Regions from separate parts of the Streptomyces spongiicola genome, predicted to be linked through region 1. Evidence: predicted binding sites of a transcription regulator. Region 1 holds the regulator's gene; each other region holds the start of a gene.

Region 1 (6,251 bases):
GACAGGGGCAGGGGAGCGTTCGGGCGGCGCCCTCGCCGAAGGCGCAGCGGCGTACGCCTCCGGGAGGCCGGTCCCCGCCGGGGACCTCGCCGCTGCCGGCACCGGCCGGGGAGGGCCGCTCCGCCTTCTGCCCTCCGCCGCTCCGCCACCGGCCCGCCGCCGGCCCTCCGCCGGTCGTCCGCCGGTCGTAAGGAGCGGGCGCCCGCAGCCGCGGCGCACGGCGGAAGGCGTAGCGGTTCAGGACCAGCGGCCGGTGCGACCGAGCAGCAGGGCGGACGCCGCCGTCCCCGCGGTGGAGGTCCGCAGGACGCTCCTGCCCAGGCGGCAGGGCCTGGCGCCCGCCTCGGCGAACACGGCCGACTCCTCCGGCGAGACGCCCCCTTCGGGCCCGACGACCAGCACGATGTCCCCGGAGGACGGCAGTTGCGCGGTCGCGAGCGGTTCCGCGCCCTCCTCGTGCAGCACGACCGCGAGGTCCGCCCCTGCGAGCAGCCGGGCCACCTGCCCGGTCGTGGCCGCCTCGGCCACGTCGGGGAAGCGGAGCCGCCGTGACTGCTTGCCCGCCTCACGGGCCGTGGAGCGCCACCTGGCGAGGGACTTGGCGCCGCGGTCGCCCTTCCACTGCGTGATGCAGCGGGCGGCCGCCCACGGCACGATCACGTCGACGCCGGTCTCGGTCATCGTCTCGACGGCGAGTTCGCCGCGGTCTCCCTTGGGCAGGGCCTGGACGACGGTGATCCGGGGGGCGGGTTCCGGCTCCTCGCGCAGTTCCGTGACGGTGACGTCGAGGCGATCCCTGCCCTCGACTGCGGCGACGGTGCCGTAGCCTCCGGTGCCCCGGCCGTCGGTGAGGACGATCTGCTCCCCCACGCGCAGACGGCGCACGGAGACGGCGTGCCGCCCCTCGGGCCCGTCCAGGGTGACGGTGCCGGTGCGGACCTCTCCGACCAGGAAGACGGGGGCGGTCACGAAGGGTTCCGGAGCGCGAGGGCGGCGGCGGCCGCGGCGGTCTCTGCGGCGAGGACCTCGATGAGGCGCCCGGCGGGAAGGTAGCGGGCCAGGCGGTGACCCTGGCCGGCCCAGAGGGCCATGGCCTGCGGGTCGCCGGCCTTGGCAGCGGCCTTGCGCAGACCGGAGGTGAGGTGGTGCACCTCGGGGTAGGCGGCGGGCGCGTACGGCCCGTGTTCCCTCATGAACCGGTTGACGAGGCCGCGGGCGGGACGACCGGAGAAGGCCCGGGTCAGCTCGGTCCTGCCGAACAGCGGACTGGTCATGGCCTGCTTGTGCAACGCGTTCGCGCCGGACTCCGGGCACACCAGGAAAGCGGTGCCGAGCTGGGCCGCCTCGGCCCCCGCGGCCAGGACGGCGGCGATCTGCGAGCCGCGCATGATGCCGCCCGCCCCGACGATCGGCAGGCTCACGGCCTCGCGGATCTGCGCGATCAGCGCGAGCAGGCCGATGCCGGCGCCGTCGTCGGCCGGGTCGTCGCGGTGGGTGCCCTGGTGGCCGCCGGCCTCGACGCCCTGCACGCAGACGGCGTCGGCACCCGCGTGCTGCGCGGCCAGCGCCTCGTCGGCCGTGGTGGCGGTGACGACCGTGAGCGTCCCGGCGCGCCTCAGCCGGGCGACGGCCGCGGCGGTGGGGCAGCCGAAGGTGAACGACACCACGGGCACGGGGTCGTCCCGCAGGACGGCGAGCTTGGCCTCGTAGCCGTCGTCCCGGCCGGAGTCGGGATCGCCGAGCGGTGTGCCGTACCAGCCGGCCTCGCCGGCGAGCTGGTGCCGGTAGACGTCGACGGCCGCGGCGTCGGCGTAGGCGGGCTGCGGCATGAACAGGTTCACCCCGAACGGGCGCCCGGTGAGACCGCGAAGCTGTTTGATCTCCTGGTACATCCCGTCCGCGGTCTTGTAACCGGCGGCGAGGAACCCCAGTCCCCCCGCCTCGGACACGGCGGCGACGAGTTCCGGCCGGGAAGCGCCTCCCGCCATGGGGGCCTGCACGATCGGGTGACGGCAGAGATCGGTCAGCGCGGAGGACATGCCCGCATGGTGCCATGCCCCGCCCCCACGTCCGAATCCCGCCCTCCGGTACCCCGTGGCCGGCCCCGGGGCGCGACCGCCACCGGCACGGACGGGCGTGCGGGGCCGCGGCCCCGCACCGGGTGCCGACGCCGCCGGGGCCCGCGGGCGGGCACGGCGCCGTGCCGGTCACGACCCCGAGGGCCCGCCGGGACCCCGCCGGGACCCCGAGGCCCGCGGGGCGGCGTCACCTGCCGTTGAACGCGTCCTTGAGGCGGGAGAACAGCCCCTGCTGTCCCGGCTGGAACTGGCCCATGGGCCGCTCCTCGCCGCGGAGCTTCGCCAGCTCCCGCAGCAGGCGTTCCTGCTCGGGATCGAGCTTCCCGGGCGTCTGCACCTCGACATGGACGATCAGGTCGCCGCGCCCCCCGCCGCGCAGGTGGGTGACGCCCCGGCCGTGCAGCGGGATCGACTGGCCGGACTGGGTGCCGGGGCGGATGTCGATCTCCTCCACGCCGTCGAGCGTCTCCAGCGGCACCTTCGTGCCGAGGGCGCCCGCGGTCATGGGAATGGTCACCGTGCAGTGCAGATCGTCACCGCGGCGCTGGAACACCGGGTGCGGCAGCTCGTGGATCTCGACGTACAGATCGCCGGCGGGGCCGCCGCCCGGGCCCACCTCGCCCTCGCCCGCCAGCTGGATGCGGGTGCCGTTGTCCACTCCTGCCGGGATCTTCACGGTCAGGGTGCGGCGCGACCGGACCCGGCCGTCGCCGGCGCACTCCGGGCACGGGGTCGGGACGACGGTCCCGAAGCCCTGGCACTGGGGGCACGGCCGCGAGGTCATGACCTGGCCCAGGAAGGACCGGGTGACCTGCGACACCTCGCCGCGGCCGCGGCACATGTCGCACGTCTGCGCCGACGTACCGGGCGCGGCGCCCTCGCCCGAGCAGGTCGTGCACACGACGGCGGTGTCGACCTGGATGTCCTTCGTGGTGCCGAACGCGGCCTCGTTGAGCTCGACCTCCAGCCGGATCATGGCGTCCTGGCCGCGCCGCGTCCGCGACCTCGGCCCGCGCTGGGACGCGGTCCCGAAGAACGCGTCCATGATGTCGGAGAAGTTGCCGAAGCCGCCGGCGCCGAAGCCGCCCGCGGCGCCGCCGTTGGCAGCGGACAGCGGATCGCCGCCGAGATCGTAGACCTGCTTCTTCTGCGGGTCCGACAGCACCTCGTACGCGGCGTTGATCTCCTTGAAGCGCTCCTGCGTCTTCGGGTCCGGGTTCACGTCCGGGTGGAGTTCCCGCGCGAGCCGCCGGAAGGCCTTCTTGATCTCGTCCTGCGATGCGTCGCGGCGTACGCCGAGTACGGCGTAGTAGTCCGTGGCCACCTACGACTCCGCCAGGATCTGTCCGACGTAACGTGCCACTGCGCGTACCGCTCCCATCGTTCCGGGGTAGTCCATGCGGGTCGGTCCGACCACGCCGAGTTTGGCGACTGCCTCGTCGCCCGAACCGTAGCCGACCGCGACGACGGACGTGGAAGTGAGCCCCTCATGGAGGTTCTCGTGCCCGATCCGTACGGTCATGCCCGGGTCCTTGGCCTCTCCGAGCAGCTTCAGCAGCACGACCTGCTCCTCCAGTGCCTCCAGCACGGGCCGGATGGTGAGGGGGAAGTCGTGGGCGAAGCGCGTCAGATTGGCGGTGCCGCCGATCATCAGCCGTTCCTCGGTGTCCTCGACCAGCGTCTCAAGGAGGGTCGAGAGCACCGTCGTGACGGTGGCGCGGTCCTCCAGGTCGAAGGACTCCGGAAGGTCCTGAACCAGCTGCGGCACGTCGGTGAACCGCCGCCCGACGACCCGGCTGTTGAGCCGGGCCCGCAGGTCGGCGAGCGAGGTGTCGGAGAACGGCGCGGGGCAGTCGACGTGCCGCTGCTCGACCCGTCCGGTGTCCGTGATCAGCACCAGCATCAGCCGGGCCGGGGCCAGCGCCAGCAGCTCCACGTGCCGCACGGTGGAGCGGGTGAGCGAGGGGTACTGGACGACGGCGACCTGCCTGGTCAGCTGCGCCAGCAGCCGCACCGTGCGGGCGACGACGTCGTCGAGGTCGACGGCGCTCTCGAGGAAGTTCTGGATCGCGCGGCGCTCGGGCGACGACAGCGGCTTGACCCCGGCGAGCCTGTCCACGAACAGGCGGTAGCCCTTGTCCGTGGGGATGCGGCCGGCGCTGGTGTGGGGCTGGGCGATGTAGCCCTCGTCCTCCAGCACGGCCATGTCGTTGCGCACGGTCGCCGGCGACACGCCGAGCCTGTGCCGCTCGGTGAGGGCCTTGGAGCCGACGGGCTCCTCGGTGCCGACATAGTCCTGGACGATGGCGCGCAGCACCTCGAGTCTGCGTTCGCTGAGCATGGCGCACACCTCCAGCTTGGTTCCTCGGCGGTCCTTCGGCCCTGGTCTGGCACTCGGCCTCACTGAGTGCCAGCTTTCCCCGGCCCAGTGTACGGCCGGGAGGTACATCCCTAGCAAGGGCGGCCGGACACCCCGCCCCGCCGCGGCGGGGCGGGACGGCGCTCTTCGCTCCGGGATAGCGTCGCCGTATGGACGTCCGTTGGGAAGACTTCGGCTGGGAACGGCTCGCTCGCGGCGTGGGGCGGCGCCGACTGCCCGTCTGGGACGCGACGGCGGGACTGGTCGCCGGCGGGAGTGCGGCGCTCCTGTACGACACGGGCGCGACACTCCGCGAGGGGGAGGAGCTGCGGGCGCAGGCCGAGGCTCTGCTCGGCGGCCGGAGTGTGACGCACATCGCGCTCAGCCACCCCCACTTCGACCATGTGCTCGGCACCGCGGCGTTCCCGGAGGCCGAGGTGTACGGCGCGGTCGGTGTCGACGGGGTCCTGCTGCGGGACCGGGCCGTGCTCCGCGACGACGCGATCCGCCACGGGATGCCGCCGGAGGACGCGACGACGGCCGTCGACGCACTGGTCGTCCCGCGGCACACCGTCTCCGGCGAGTGGACGCTCGACCTCGGCGGCCTCCGGGTGATGCTGGCGAACGCCGGCCCGGGCCACAGCCGCCACGACCTGGTGCTGCTGGTGCCCGGCGACCGCGCGGTCGTCTTCTGCGGCGACCTGGTGGAGGAGTCGGGCGACCCGCAGGCCGGACCGGACGCCATCCCGTCCCGCTGGCCGGCGGCGCTGGACCGGCTGCTCGCCCTGGGCGGGGAGGACGCGGTGTACGTGCCGGGGCACGGGGCGGTGGTGGACGCCGCCTTCGTACGCGCCCAACGCGATGAACTGGCCCGGCGGTTCGGGGTGCCGTAGCGTCTGGCCGATGCGCAGCTACAGCCCCGATCTGACGCCCCCGTGGAAGCGGCCCGCCGCCGTGCCCGAGGTCCCCGCCGACCCCGGCCTGGTGGTCGAGGAGGTCACCACCGGCTTCTGCGGCGCGGTGGTCCGCTGCGAGGCGGGGGCGGTGACGCTGGAGGACCGCTTCGGCAAACACCGGGTGTTCCCGATGGAGCCACGGGGATTCCTGCTCGAGGGAAAGCCCGCCACCCTGGTCCGGCCCGCGTCCGGCGGGCCCGCCGGGCCCGCCCGCACGGCCTCCGGATCGATCGCGGTGCCCGGGGGGCGCGCCAGGGTCGCCCGCGCCGGCCGCATCTACGTGGAGGGCCGGCACGACGCGGAGCTGGTGGAGAAGGTCTGGGGAGACGACCTGCGCGTCGAGGGGGTGGTGGTCGAGTACCTGGAGGGGGTCGACGACCTGCCCGCCGTCGTCGCCGAGTTCGCCCCGGCCGCCGACGCGCGACTGGGCGTCCTCGTGGACCATCTGGTGCCGGGCTCCAAGGAGGCGCGTATCGCGGAGTCGGTGACCGACCCGCACGTCCTGGTGGCCGGCCACCCGTACATCGACGTGTGGGAGGCGGTGAAGCCGTCGTCCCTCGGCATTCCCGCCTGGCCGTCGGTGCCGCGGGGACAGGACTGGAAGACGGGCGTCTGCCACGCGCTCGGCTGGCCGCCGGACACGGGGGCCGCCTGGCGGCGCATCCTGTCCCGGGTGCAGAGCTACCGGGACCTGGAGCCGGCGCTGCTGGGACGGGTCGAGGAACTGATCGACTTCGTCACGGCCTGACCCGGGCCACTGCCGGAGCCGGATGCTGGCGCTGGAGCCGGGTGCTGGTGCTGGTGCTGGAGCCGGGTGCTGGTGCTGGAGCCGGGTGCTGGTGCGGAACACGCGCGGGG
Region 2 (6,251 bases), 1.7 Mb from region 1:
GCCCGCCACCGAGCACCACCACGACGATGTGACGCTGCTCCTGGCCCAGTTGCCGGCGGCCCCGCTGGCCTCGGCGGCGACGGTACTGCCGGCCGCCCCGGCGTCGGTGTCCCGGGCGCGGGCGTTCCTCGCCGAGTCCCTGGCCGCCTGGGGCTGCTCCCAGGTCGCCGACGACGCCGGGCTGCTGGTGTCCGAGGTGGTCACCAACGCCGTCCGGCACGGGCAGGGTCCGGTGAGCCTCCAGGTGCGGCGCAACAGCACCGAACTCACCGTCGAGGTGAGCGACCACAGCCACCATCCGCCGCGGATCCGGCCGGCGGGTCCCGACGACGAGTCGGGCCGGGGCCTGATCCTCGTCGAGTCACTGGCGGGCGGCTGGGGCGTGCGGCCGGCGGACGACGGCAAGACGACGTGGTTCACGCTGCGTCTGGAGCGGGTCTGAGGACGCTCCCGCGTACCCGACCCGAACCGTACGCACACCCGAACCGGCCCGCACACCCGGCCGGTTCCGTACGCACACCCGCAGGCCACAACCCCGGACACCCGAGCCGGTCCGTACGCACACCCGAAACGGCCCGCACGCGCTCGGGCGGAAGCCGAAAAGCCGAGGGCGGCACCCCCGGGAGTGGGGGTGCCGCCCTCGGTTAAGGACGGTCGATCAACCTCAGGGTCGATCAGAAGTCCATGTCACCGCCCGGCATGCCGCCCGGAGCGGCCGCGGCGGCCTTCTCCGGCTTGTCGGCGATGACGGCCTCGGTGGTGAGGAAGAGCGCGGCGATCGACGCGGCGTTCTGGAGCGCGGAGCGGGTCACCTTGGCCGGGTCGATGATGCCCTCGGCGACGAGGTCGACGTACTCGCCGGTCGCGGCGTTCAGGCCGTGGCCCGGGGTCAGGTTGCGCACCTTCTCCACCACGACGCCGCCCTCGAGGCCGGCGTTGACGGCGATCTGCTTCAGCGGGGCCTCCAGGGCCAGCTTCACAGCGGCGGCACCGGTGGCCTCGTCACCGTCGAGCTCGAGCTTCTCGAAGACCTGGGCGGCCTGGAGCAGGGCCACGCCACCACCGGCGACGATGCCCTCCTCGACGGCCGCCTTGGCGTTGCGGACGGCGTCCTCGATGCGGTGCTTGCGCTCCTTGAGCTCGACCTCGGTCGCGGCACCGGCCTTGATGACGGCCACGCCGCCGGCCAGCTTCGCGAGGCGCTCCTGGAGCTTCTCGCGGTCGTAGTCCGAGTCGGAGTTCTCGATCTCGGCGCGGATCTGGTTGACCCGGCCCTGGACCTGGTCGCTCTCACCGGCACCGTCGACGATCGTGGTCTCGTCCTTGGTGATGACGACCTTGCGCGCGCGGCCCAGCAGGTCCAGGCCCGCGTTCTCGAGCTTGAGGCCGACCTCCTCGGAGACGACCGTGCCACCGGTGAGGATGGCGATGTCGCCGAGCATGGCCTTGCGGCGGTCGCCGAAGCCCGGGGCCTTGACGGCGACGGACTTGAAGGTGCCGCGGATCTTGTTGACGACCAGGGTCGACAGGGCCTCGCCCTCGACGTCCTCGGCGATGATCAGCAGCGGCTTGCCCGACTGCATGACCTTCTCCAGCAGCGGGAGCAGGTCCTTCACCGAGGAGACCTTGCCGTTGAAGATGAGGATGTACGGGTCCTCGAGGGCGGCCTCCATGCGCTCCATGTCGGTCGCGAAGTAGGCCGAGATGTAGCCCTTGTCGAAGCGCATACCCTCGGTGAGTTCCAGCTCCAGACCGAAGGTCTGGGACTCCTCGACGGTGATGACGCCTTCCTTGCCGACCTTGTCCATCGCCTCGGCGATGAGCTCGCCGATCTGGGTGTCGGCGGCGGAGATGGAGGCGGTGGAAGCGATCTGCTCCTTGGTCTCGACCTCCTTGGCCTGGTCGAGCAGCGCGCCGGAGACGGCCTCGACGGCCTTCTCGATACCGCGCTTCAGGGCCATCGGGTTGGCGCCGGCCGCCACGTTGCGCAGGCCCTCGCGGACCAGCGCCTGGGCGAGGACGGTCGCGGTGGTCGTACCGTCGCCGGCGACGTCGTCCGTCTTCTTGGCGACTTCCTTGACCAGCTCGGCGCCGATCTTCTCGTACGGGTCCTCGAGCTCGATCTCCTTGGCGATGGAGACACCGTCGTTGGTGATCGTGGGGGCGCCCCACTTCTTCTCGAGGACGACGTTCCGGCCCTTGGGGCCAAGGGTGACCTTGACGGCGTCGGCGAGCTGGTTCATCCCGCGCTCGAGACCGCGCCGTGCCTCCTCGTCGAACGCGATGATCTTGGCCATGTGAAGTGGTCCTCCCGGACTGGGGTGGATGCTCCGGACCGCGCTGGTGCCCGCGACGGACGGCCTGCGTGCCTTGTGGTTCCTTGCCCCACCCGGCCTGCGGACCTCACCGACCCGGTCCTTCGTTGTCACTCTCACTCGTAGAGTGCTAACGCCAATGATTAGCACTCGGACCCGGCGAGTGCAAGACGCGACCGCGACTCGGGCTCCCGCCCGGAGGCCGTACCACGTCCGCCCGGGGGCGCACCGGCGCGTCCACCCAGAGCCCGGGGCGCCGCGTCCGCCCCGGGCACGGCACGGCACGGCACGGCACGGCGCCGGCCTCCGGGCACGCCGAACCTCCCCCGTCCCCGCACACGCCGCCGTACCCGTCCAGGCCGGGGACGCCCCGTCCGCTCCCGGCACGGGGCGCCGCGGCCACCCCGACGCAGAGCGCCCCATCCCTCGCAGAGCACCACACCCCGAACGCGGCACTCGGAGCACGGCACCCCGAGCACGGCACCCCGAGCGCGGCACCCGGAGCACGGCACCCCGGCAGGAAGCCTCGCGTCCAGCCCCGGGCACGCCCAAGCGCCCGCGCCCCCGCGCCCCCGCCGGGCGCGGCGCCGCGGTGCCTGGCGGGGGCACGCACGGCGGACGGCCCACGCACGGCGGAGGGTCCGTGCCGCCGGCACGGACCCTCCGTCACTTTGCTGCAGTCAGTCGGCGCTCAGCCGGCTACGCGGACCATGTCCGCCTGCGGCCCCTTCTGGCCCTGCGAGATCTCGAACTCGACTCGCTGCCCCTCCTCCAGGGTGCGGTACCCGTCCATCTGGATCGCGCTGTAGTGGACGAAAACATCCGCACCACCGTCGACCGCGATGAAGCCATACCCCTTCTCCGCGTTGAACCACTTGACGGTGCCCTGAGCCATGCCTAACTCCCCTATTACTGGCCCTTGCACAGGACCGCACTTCGCGGACCCGGGTCAGACCTCACCCTGCGGTTTCCCTGTGCCCGGAGGGGCATGGGGACGACCCCATGGGAGTGCGCCGGAACGCGTCGACCGCGGCTGAATGTATCTGTCCAACTGCCGTCTGCAACAGGTCAATCGGACGAGAATTCCGGGCAGGGCTGAAAGGACGATTCAAGAGAAATGCGAGCATTCCCGGGCAAGTCGGGCCGGGCAAAGCGCACTTAACGCGCACAATGCTCGAATACTTTGGCTGTTTCTCGTCGTGCAAGAAGGCGTTCTCATATGCGCCTGGCACACGCGGCGGAGGGGGCTTCCCCAACTCTATCGCGCTCAACCCTACAGAAACGCCCCCTCCGCAGAGCTTGCGGAGGGGGCTCTTCTGCTGACTCTGGGTGACGGTCAGCCGCCGGCCACCGCGGGGATGATCGACACGCCGACGCCGTCCGGGGTCGCCGTCTCCAGGCCCTGCTCGAAGCGCACGTCGTCGTCGTTGACGTACACGTTCACGAAACGGCGGAGCCTGCCCTGGTCGTCCAGGACCCGGGCCGCGATGCCCGTGTGGTTCTTCTCCAGGTCGGCGATGACCTCGGCGAGGGTTGCGCCCTCGGCCGGGACCTCGGCCCGCCCGCCGGTGTAGGTGCGGAGGATGGTGGGGATGCGGACGTTGACGCTCATACGAGGCCAGCCTCTCGGAAGGAGTCCAGGTTGGGGCGGATGACTGCGGACATACCCGTGGTCGGGGCCACCGCGTCGAGGGTCTTGAGGCCGTCACCCGTGTTGACGACCACCGTGGTGAGGGCCGGGTCGATCACCCCGGCCTCGATCAGCTTCTTCGCCACGCCGAGGGTCGTGCCGCCCGCGGTCTCGGTGAAGATGCCCTCGGTGCGGGCCAGCAGCTTGATCGCGTCCACGATCTCCTCGTCGGTGACGTCCTCCACCGCGCCGCCGGTGCGCCGGCAGATGTCCAGCACATAGGGGCCGTCCGCCGGGTTGCCGATCGCCAGGGACTTGGCGATGGTGTCCGGCTTCTGCGGCCTGACCACGTCGTGGCCGGCCTTGAAGGCCGCGGACACGGGGGAGCAGCCCTCGGCCTGGGCGCCGAAGATCCGGTAGGGCCGGTCCTCCACCAGGCCCAGCCCGACCAGCTCCTGGAGCCCCTTGTCGATCTTGGTGAGCTGGGAGCCGGAGGCGATGGGGATGACGATCTGATCCGGCAGCCGCCAGCCGAGCTGCTCGCAGATCTCGTACGCCAGCGTCTTGGAACCCTCGGCGTAGTACGGGCGGAGATTGACGTTGACGAAGCCCCACCCCTCGCCCGCCGGGTCGCCGATGAGTTCGGAGCAGAAGCGGTTGACGTCGTCGTAGTTGCCCTCGATGCCGACCAGCTCGCCACCGTAGACGGCGGCCATCACGACCTTGCCCTGCTCCAGGTCGTGCGGGATGAACACGCAGGAACGGAAGCCGGCACGGGCGGCCGCGGCGCCGACCGCGCCGGCCAGGTTGCCCGTGGAGGAGCAGGAGAGCGTCGTGAAACCGAAGGCGCGGGCGGCCTCGATCGCCTGGGCCACGACCCGGTCCTTGAAGGAGTGCGTGGGGTTCCCGGAGTCGTCCTTGACCCAGAGGCCGCCGGTGACGCCGAACTCACGGGCGAGGTTGTCGGCCCGGACGAGCCTGGTGAAGCCCGGGTTCAGATTCGGCTTGTCCGCCACGTCCGCGGGCACGGGCAGCAGCGGCGCGTAGCGCCAGATGTTGTCCGGACCGCTCTCGATCCGCTTGCGCAGTTCCTCGGGGTCGCCGCCCGGCAGGTCGTACACGACCTCGAGCGGCCCGAAACACGCCTCACAGGCGAAGATCGGACCGAGGGCGAAACGTTCACCGCATTCGCGGCAGGAGAGCCCGGAGGCGGGACCCAGGTCGACGGTGTCGGCAGAATCGGAAGTGGTGGCGACGGTCTGCACAGCCATGGAGGCGAGGCCCTTTCTCCTCATCTTCCCCGCGGCGCACCTCGCCGCGAGACGGAATTGGCACCTTCCCTAGCCGTGAGCCTCGGCCGCGACGCGCGACGAGATCGGCTGGAGGGTTGCCGGGGCTTCAACGGGCCGTGTCCCTCTGCCCCTCTGGATGAGCGGTATTCGGTTGTGTCCGCGTGGCGACCCCGACATGCATCGGCGGTCCGCGTTGTTCAAGACTGTAACCGAACCCCCGGACGCTTGAGACGACCGTCCGATCCGCGAGATGGAGATCATGTGCTGGAAGAGGTGGAGCGCTGGCTGGCCCGGCGGTCCTGGTCGGTGGCCGACCGCCCACTGGACCGGCTGCTGTCCGCCAAGCAGGGCACCACGGTCAGCGTGGTGCTCCCCGCGCTGAACGAGGAGGCGACGGTCGGCGAGATCGTCACCGCGATCCGGCGCGAACTGATGACCGGCGCGGTACCGCTCGTCGACGAGCTGGTCGTCGTCGACTCGGGGTCGACGGACCGCACCGCCGAGTCGGCGGCCCGGGCCGGCGCCCGGGTGGTGCACCGGGACTCCGTACTCCCGCGCGTCCCGGCCGTACCGGGCAAGGGCGAGGTGCTGTGGCGCTCCCTGCTGGCGACCACCGGCGACGTCGTCTGCTTCGTCGACGCCGACCTGAAGGAGTTCTCCGCCGGCTTCGTCTCCGGGATCGTCGGCCCGCTGCTGACCGACCCCGAGGTGCAGTTCGTCAAGGCGATGTACGACCGGCCGCTCGGCGACACGCCCGGCCAGGGCGGCAGGGTGACCGAACTGGTGGCGCGACCGCTGCTCAATCTGCACTGGCCGCAGCTCGCGGGGTTCGTCCAGCCGCTCGGCGGGGAGTACGCGGCGCGCCGCTCGCTCCTGGAGCGGCTGCCGTTCCCGGTCGGCTACGGGGTGGAGCTGGGCCTGCTGGTGGACGCGCTGCACACGGTGGGCCTGGACGCGCTGGCGCAGGTGGACGTGGGCGTACGGCGGCACCGCCACCAGGACGGCCAGGCGCTG
Region 3 (6,251 bases), 2.9 Mb from region 1:
TCGCCCTGGAGTTCGCCGCCGTGCTGGTCGCCGCCTGCGCCTTCGGCTGGGCGGAGGACCTGGCCGCGCGCAGAAGGCCCTCGCTGCTCGGCGGCGGCCGGCGCCGGACGGGGTGAGAGCGGGCCCCCGTCCGGGTACGGGCGAGTCCGCGAGCCGCCGGCCCTCACGGCCCTCACGGCCCTGACCGACGCGTGCGGCGTGAGCGGTGCGTCCCGCGTGAGCGGCGCACAGCCCGCGCATGTCTCCGCCGGGTTCCCCGGGCCCCGCTCCGCCGGGTTGTCCTGGCTTCGCAGGATGTCCGGCCGGCGGGGCCGCCGGGGGCTCGCGCACAGGCGCAGCCGGCGAGAAGGGGCCGCCCGGGGGGCCGCCCGGGGGACCGTCCGGGGGTGAACGGCTGTCCGGCCGTGCGAGGGGCAGGGCCGCTCGGTCCGTCCCCCTGGCGCCGGCGGCGAACCCCGTTCAGGGCACCCCGTTCGGGGCACCGCGCACAGGGGACGCAAGGAGCACAAGGAAAATGCCACCACCCCCCTCCCGGGGAGTGGTGGCATTCCGGTGTCCTGGACGGACGGTGAGCCCTGCGGGTCAGTGCGCGTGGCCGTGACCGTGGCCCGCCTCCGCCGGCTCCTCTTCCTTCTTCTCCACCACGAGGGTCTCGGTGGTGAGCAGCAGGGAGGCGATCGAGGCGGCGTTCTCCAGGGCCGAGCGGGTGACCTTGACCGGGTCGATGACGCCGGCCTTCACCAGGTCGCCGTACTCGCCGGTGGCGGCGTTGAAGCCGTTGCCCTTGTCCAGCTCCGCGACCTTGGCGGTGATGACGTAGCCCTCGAGGCCGGCGTTCTCGGCGATCCAGCGCAGCGGCTCGACGGCGGCGCGGCGCACGACCGCGACACCGGTGGCCTCGTCGCCGTCCTTGCCGAGGTTGCCCTCCAGCACCTTGACGGCGTGGACCAGGGCGGAGCCACCACCGGAGACGATGCCCTCCTCGACCGCGGCGCGGGTCGCGGAGATGGCGTCCTCCAGACGGTGCTTCTTCTCCTTCAGCTCCACCTCGGTGGCGGCGCCGACCTTGATCACGCACACGCCGCCGGCCAGCTTCGCGAGGCGCTCCTGGAGCTTCTCGCGGTCCCAGTCGGAGTCCGTGGCCTCGATCTCGGCCTTGATCTGCGCGATACGGCCGGCCACGTCCTCGCTCTTGCCGCCGCCGTCGACGACGGTGGTGTCGTCCTTGGTGACGGTGACCCGGCGGGCGGTGCCCAGCACGTCCAGACCGGCCTGGTCGAGCTTGAGGCCGACCTCCTCGGCGATGACGGTGGCACCGGTGAGGGTGGCCATGTCCTGCAGCATCGCCTTGCGGCGGTCACCGAAGCCGGGGGCCTTGACCGCGACCGCGTTGAAGGTGCCGCGGATCTTGTTGACGACGAGGGTGGACAGGGCCTCGCCCTCCACGTCCTCGGCGATGATCAGCAGCGGCTTGGAGGCACCGGCCTGGATGACCTTCTCCAGCAGCGGCAGCAGGTCCTGGATGGAGGAGATCTTGCCCTGGTTGATGAGGATGTACGGGTCGTCGAGGACGGCCTCCATACGCTCCTGGTCGGTCACCATGTACGGCGACAGGTAACCCTTGTCGAAGGCCATGCCCTCGGTGAAGTCCAGCTCCAGACCGAAGGTGTTGGACTCCTCGACGGTGATGACACCGTCCTTGCCGACCTTGTCCATCGCCTCGGCGATGAGCTCGCCGACCTGCTGGTCCTGGGCGGACAGCGCGGCGACGGCGGCGATGTCGGACTTCTCCTCGATCGGCCGCGCGGTGCTGATCAGCTCGTCGGAGACGGCCTTGACCGCGGCGTCGATGCCCTTCTTCAGGGCGGCCGGGGAGGCGCCGGCGGCGACGTTGCGCAGACCCTCGCGGACCAGGGCCTGGGCGAGCACGGTGGCGGTGGTGGTGCCGTCGCCCGCGATGTCGTTGGTCTTGGTCGCCACCTCCTTCACCAGCTGGGCGCCGAGGTTCTCGTACGGGTCCTCGATCTCGACCTCGCGGGCGATCGTGACACCGTCGTTGGTGATGGTGGGGGCACCGAACTTCTTGTCGATCACGACGTTGCGGCCCCTGGGGCCGATCGTCACCTTGACCGTGTCGGCGAGCTTGTTGACGCCGCGCTCAAGGGCGCGACGGGCGTCCTCGTCGAACTTCAGGATCTTCGCCATGGAGCTTCTCAAGTCCTCTCAAGACGGACCGCGCCCCTCGCCGCCCGGCTTCATCATCAGCGGGGGCCAGGGGCGCGGTTCCGGGCAAAACTGCGGTGAACTACTTCTCGACGATCGCGAGCACGTCGCGGGCCGAGAGGACGAGGTACTCCTCGCCGCTGTACTTCACCTCGGTGCCGCCGTACTTGCTGTAGAGCACGACATCGCCGGTCTTCACGTCGAGCGGAAGACGCTCGCCGTTCTCGAAGCGTCCCGGACCGACGGCCAGGACGACGCCCTCCTGGGGCTTCTCCTTGGCGGTGTCCGGAATGACCAGGCCAGAGGCGGTGGTCTGCTCGGCGTCGAGCGGCTGGACCACAATGCGGTCCTCGAGCGGCTTGATGGCAACCTTGGAGCTGGTGGTCGTCACGATCCGACCTCCCCCTTCGGAGATCTCACGGGGTTCATCTGTCTGAGGTGGCGACCAGGTGGATCCGTCGTCGCGGGTGCCGGACCTGCCCGTCGCTGTGTTGGCACTCTCCGGTGGGGAGTGCCAGAGCCGAGACTATGACCGGGATTAGCACTCGGTCAAGCGGAGTGCCAATGCACTGCGTGTTCGGCCGATTCGCGCCGACCGGTTCGGCCACGCCTCTCCCCGGGTGCGGAAGCCGCGGGCGGCGGCGCGGGGGCCTTGGTGGGGGCCATGGCGGGGGCGCGGGGAGCCGCCGTGGGCGGCCCCGTACCGCCGGCCACGCGGGCGGCCTCGGCCGAGCGGCAGCCGGCTCCTCGCGCCCGCTTCCGGCCTCGCACGACGGCCCGGGCGGCACCGGACGAAGCGCGACAGGCCCGCCGCGCGGCACCCGGGTGGCACCCGCCCGCGCCCCGACCCACCGCACCCACCGCACCGGCACCACCCGCCACACCGGCACCACCCGCCACACCGGCACCACCCGCCACACCCGCGACAACCGCCGCACCCGCCGGGCCCGCGACACCCGCGACAACCGCCGCACCCGCCGGGCCTGGGCGCCGACAGGCGACACGCCCGTCGCACACGACGCCCCGGCGGCACCCGCCCACACATGTCACAACTGCCAGATCCGTCACACCTGCCCAACCGGGCGGCACCAGACGAAACGCGGCAGGCCCGCCGCGCGGCACCCGGGTGGCAACCGCCCGCGCCCCGACCCACCGCACCCACCGCACCGGCACCACCCGCCACACCCGGCGGGCCCGCCCGGCCCGCCGGGCCCGCAACACCCGCGACACCCGCCACAACCGCCGCACCCGCCGGGCCTGGGCGCCGACAGGCGACACGCCCGTCGCACACGACGGCCCGGCGGCAGGCCGGCGCGCGGCAGGCGGCAGGCGGCAGGCGGCAGGCGGCAGGCGGCAGGCGGCAGGCGGCCTCAGACGTAGTCCTCCAGCCGCGCCACGGCGTAGCCCTTCTCCGTGACGACCTTCATCACCTGGCGGATCATGTCCGGCATGCTGCCCTTCCACTCCCCCTTGCCGCGGAAGTGCGTGAGGATGATGTCGCCGGGATGCAGGTCCCGGTCCCACTCGCGCCATTCCATGTGGTCGGGGAACGCCTCAGCAGCCCACAGCGGCACGGCCTTCACGCCGCACGACGCGGCGGCCCGCAGGGTGTCCCGGTTGTAACTGCCGTACGGCGGCCGGAACAGGCGCGGCCGCTTGCCGAACCGCTTCTCCATCCCGGCCTGCTGCCCGCAGATCTCCGCCTGCTGCTTCGCGTAGGGCAGCGCCGGCAGATACGGGTGGGTGAGCGTGTGGTTGTGCAGGGAGACGCCGCGGCCCTGCATCCTCTCGAAGTAGCCGTAGTCGTCGCGGACGACGTAGTCGCTGAGGAAGGCGCTGTAGGGGATGCGGAGTTCGCTCATCATCCGCAGCAGCTCCGGGTCCTTCTCCGCACCGTCGTCGATCGTCAGGAAGACGACCTTCTGCTTGGTGGGCACGGTGGTGAAGACGGGCGGCAGGCCCTTGTGGCGGTCGACCTCGAAGCCCTTCCGGGTGGTGATCCGCGGCTTCTCGCCGGGCGGCGGAGGCGCGGGAAGCGGCGTCCGGCGGAGTCCCCAGCGCTTGGCCGCGGCCGCCCGGGCGGCCTGGATCTCCTTCGTGCGCTTCGCATGCGCCTCGGCCGCGGCGGCCTTCTCCCCCGCCCGCTCCCGGTCCTCGCCGCGCTCGCCCTTGGTCCGCCGCCCACCGTCCTCGGCGGAGTCCTTCCCGCCTCCCTCCTCGCCCTTGTCCTCGCGGGTCCCCGTTCCGCCGTCCCCCTCGCCGGCCGGCCCGCCCTTCCGGGCCTCCCGCCCCGGCGAGCCGGAGGACCCCGGTGCCCCCGAGGGGCCCCGCTCCCGGCCGTGCGCGGGAGCAGCGGCGGCGCCGGACGCGCCCGCCTTGCCGGTGGCCCCGGCCCCGCCGGTGGCCTGACCGCCCCCGGCGGCACAGCCCGAGCCGACGGCCATGGCGAGCAGCACGCACATCCAGGTACGTCTGCACCGAATTGCTGTCTTCTTTTCGTTTTGTCGTACTTGCTGCATGGCGTCGCATCCTGTCAGCGCCTCGGGCCCACGAGGGCCCGACCGCGCCGCCCGGCCGCACACCGTCCCCCGGCTGGCCGACAATGGCCGGGTGAACGACGCCGGCTCGCCCTCCGCCCTCGCCCCTCTGCTCACCGCCGAAGGGCAGGCCCTGCTCACCGCCCTCCGGGACCACGACCCGGGACAGGAGCTGGCCGTGGCCACCAGACTGCGCCGCGACCATCCGGCCGGGCTGGTCTCGGCGGCGCTGGCACAGGCGCGGCTGAGGCAGCGGGCGGTGGCGAAGTTCGGCGCCGGGGACGCCTACCGGATGTACTTCACGCCCAACGGCGTGGAGCAGTCGACCCGGGCGTCCGTCGCCGCCCACCGCGCCGCCCGGTTCGCGGCACTCGGGGTACGGAGCGTGGCGGACCTGTGCTGCGGGATAGGCGGTGACGCGATCGCGCTGGCCCGCGCCGGGATCTCCGTACTCGCGGTGGACCACGACCCGCTCGCCGCCGAAGCCGCCCGGGCCAACGCAGAGGCGCTGGGGCTGGCCCCGCTGATCGAGGTCCGCCGGGCCGATGTCACCGAGGTCGGGACGTCCTCCCACGACGCCGTCTTCGCCGACCCCGCCCGCCGCGCAGGCCGGCCGGGGGGCGGCCGCGGACGCGGACCGAAGGGCGGCAGTGGCCGGATCTTCGACCCGGAGGCGTACTCACCGCCGCTGTCCTGGGCCGTGGGCGCGGCTCGGACGGCGCGCCTCGCTGCGCTCAAGATCGCGCCAGGTGTCCCGCACGAGGCGATCCCCGGGGACGCCGAGGCCGAGTGGATCTCCGACCACGGGGACGTGAAGGAGGCCGTGCTCTGGTTCGGCACCGCGCCGGGGTCCCGGCGCGCCACCCTGCTGCCGTCCGGAGCCCGGCTCGCAGGGCGCGGGCTGCCCGATCCGGGCGTGCGGAAGACCGGCCGCTACCTCTACGAACCCGACGGAGCGGTCATCCGCGCCCATCTGGTCGCGGAGGTCGCCGAGGAACTCGACGGCGGCCTGCTCGACGCGACGATCGCGTACATCACGGCCGACGAGCTGCGCCCGACGCCGTGGGCGACCGCGTACGAGATCACCGACGAACTCCCGTTCAACCTCAAGAGACTCAAGGCCCTGCTGCGCGAGCGGGGGGTCGGCACACTCACCGTCAAGAAGCGCGGATCGGCGGTCGAACCCGAGGAACTGCGCCGCAGGGTGAAGCCGAGCGGACCGAACGCGGCCACGATCTTCCTGACCCGGGTGGCCGGCGCGCCCACCGTGCTGGTCGGGGCGCCGGCGCCCGTCTGACGGACCGCGGGTCGCCCGGGGCGGACGCGAACACCCCGGGCGGACGCGGGACGCCCGCGGGACACCCCGGGCGGACGCGGGTCGCCCCAGGCGGGCGCGGGACGCCCCAGGCGGGCGCGGGACGCCGCGGGGCACCCCGGGCGGACGTGGGACGCCCGCGGAACACCCCGGGCGGGCGCGGAACACCCCAGGCG

What was found. The regulator HrcA, encoded in region 1, represses chaperone genes, less so after heat shock. The targets are predictions, from matches to a motif close to TTNGCACTCNGNNNNNCNGAGTGCNAA.
Region 2: groL (chaperonin GroEL) is a predicted target of HrcA. The motif match lies at 2,423-2,449, and genes of this name have one in related genera.
Region 3: groES (co-chaperone GroES) is a predicted target of HrcA. The motif match lies at 2,762-2,788, and genes of this name have one in related genera.

What each region holds. Positions count from the first base shown of each region.
Region 1 is NZ_CP029254.1:1,455,288-1,461,538, forward strand. It holds gene DDQ41_RS06350 (16S rRNA (uracil(1498)-N(3))-methyltransferase) at 238-969, opposite strand; gene DDQ41_RS06355 (nitronate monooxygenase) at 966-2,039, opposite strand; gene dnaJ (molecular chaperone DnaJ) at 2,266-3,402, opposite strand; gene hrcA (heat-inducible transcriptional repressor HrcA) at 3,403-4,419, opposite strand; gene DDQ41_RS06370 (MBL fold metallo-hydrolase) at 4,608-5,330, shown strand; gene DDQ41_RS06375 (DUF3097 domain-containing protein) at 5,341-6,141, shown strand.
Region 2 is NZ_CP029254.1:3,178,234-3,184,484, forward strand. It holds gene DDQ41_RS13855 (ATP-binding SpoIIE family protein phosphatase) at 1-442, shown strand, start outside; gene groL (chaperonin GroEL) at 675-2,297, opposite strand; gene DDQ41_RS13865 (cold-shock protein) at 3,007-3,210, opposite strand; gene DDQ41_RS13870 (MoaD/ThiS family protein) at 3,652-3,927, opposite strand; gene thrC (threonine synthase) at 3,924-5,216, opposite strand; SAM riboswitch class I at 5,234-5,380, opposite strand; gene DDQ41_RS13880 (glucosyl-3-phosphoglycerate synthase) at 5,499-6,251, shown strand, end outside.
Region 3 is NZ_CP029254.1:4,331,045-4,337,295, reverse strand. It holds gene DDQ41_RS19250 (acyltransferase) at 1-116, shown strand, start outside; gene groL (chaperonin GroEL) at 583-2,205, opposite strand; gene groES (co-chaperone GroES) at 2,306-2,614, opposite strand; gene DDQ41_RS19230 (polysaccharide deacetylase family protein) at 3,594-4,685, opposite strand; gene DDQ41_RS19225 (class I SAM-dependent methyltransferase) at 4,741-6,057, shown strand.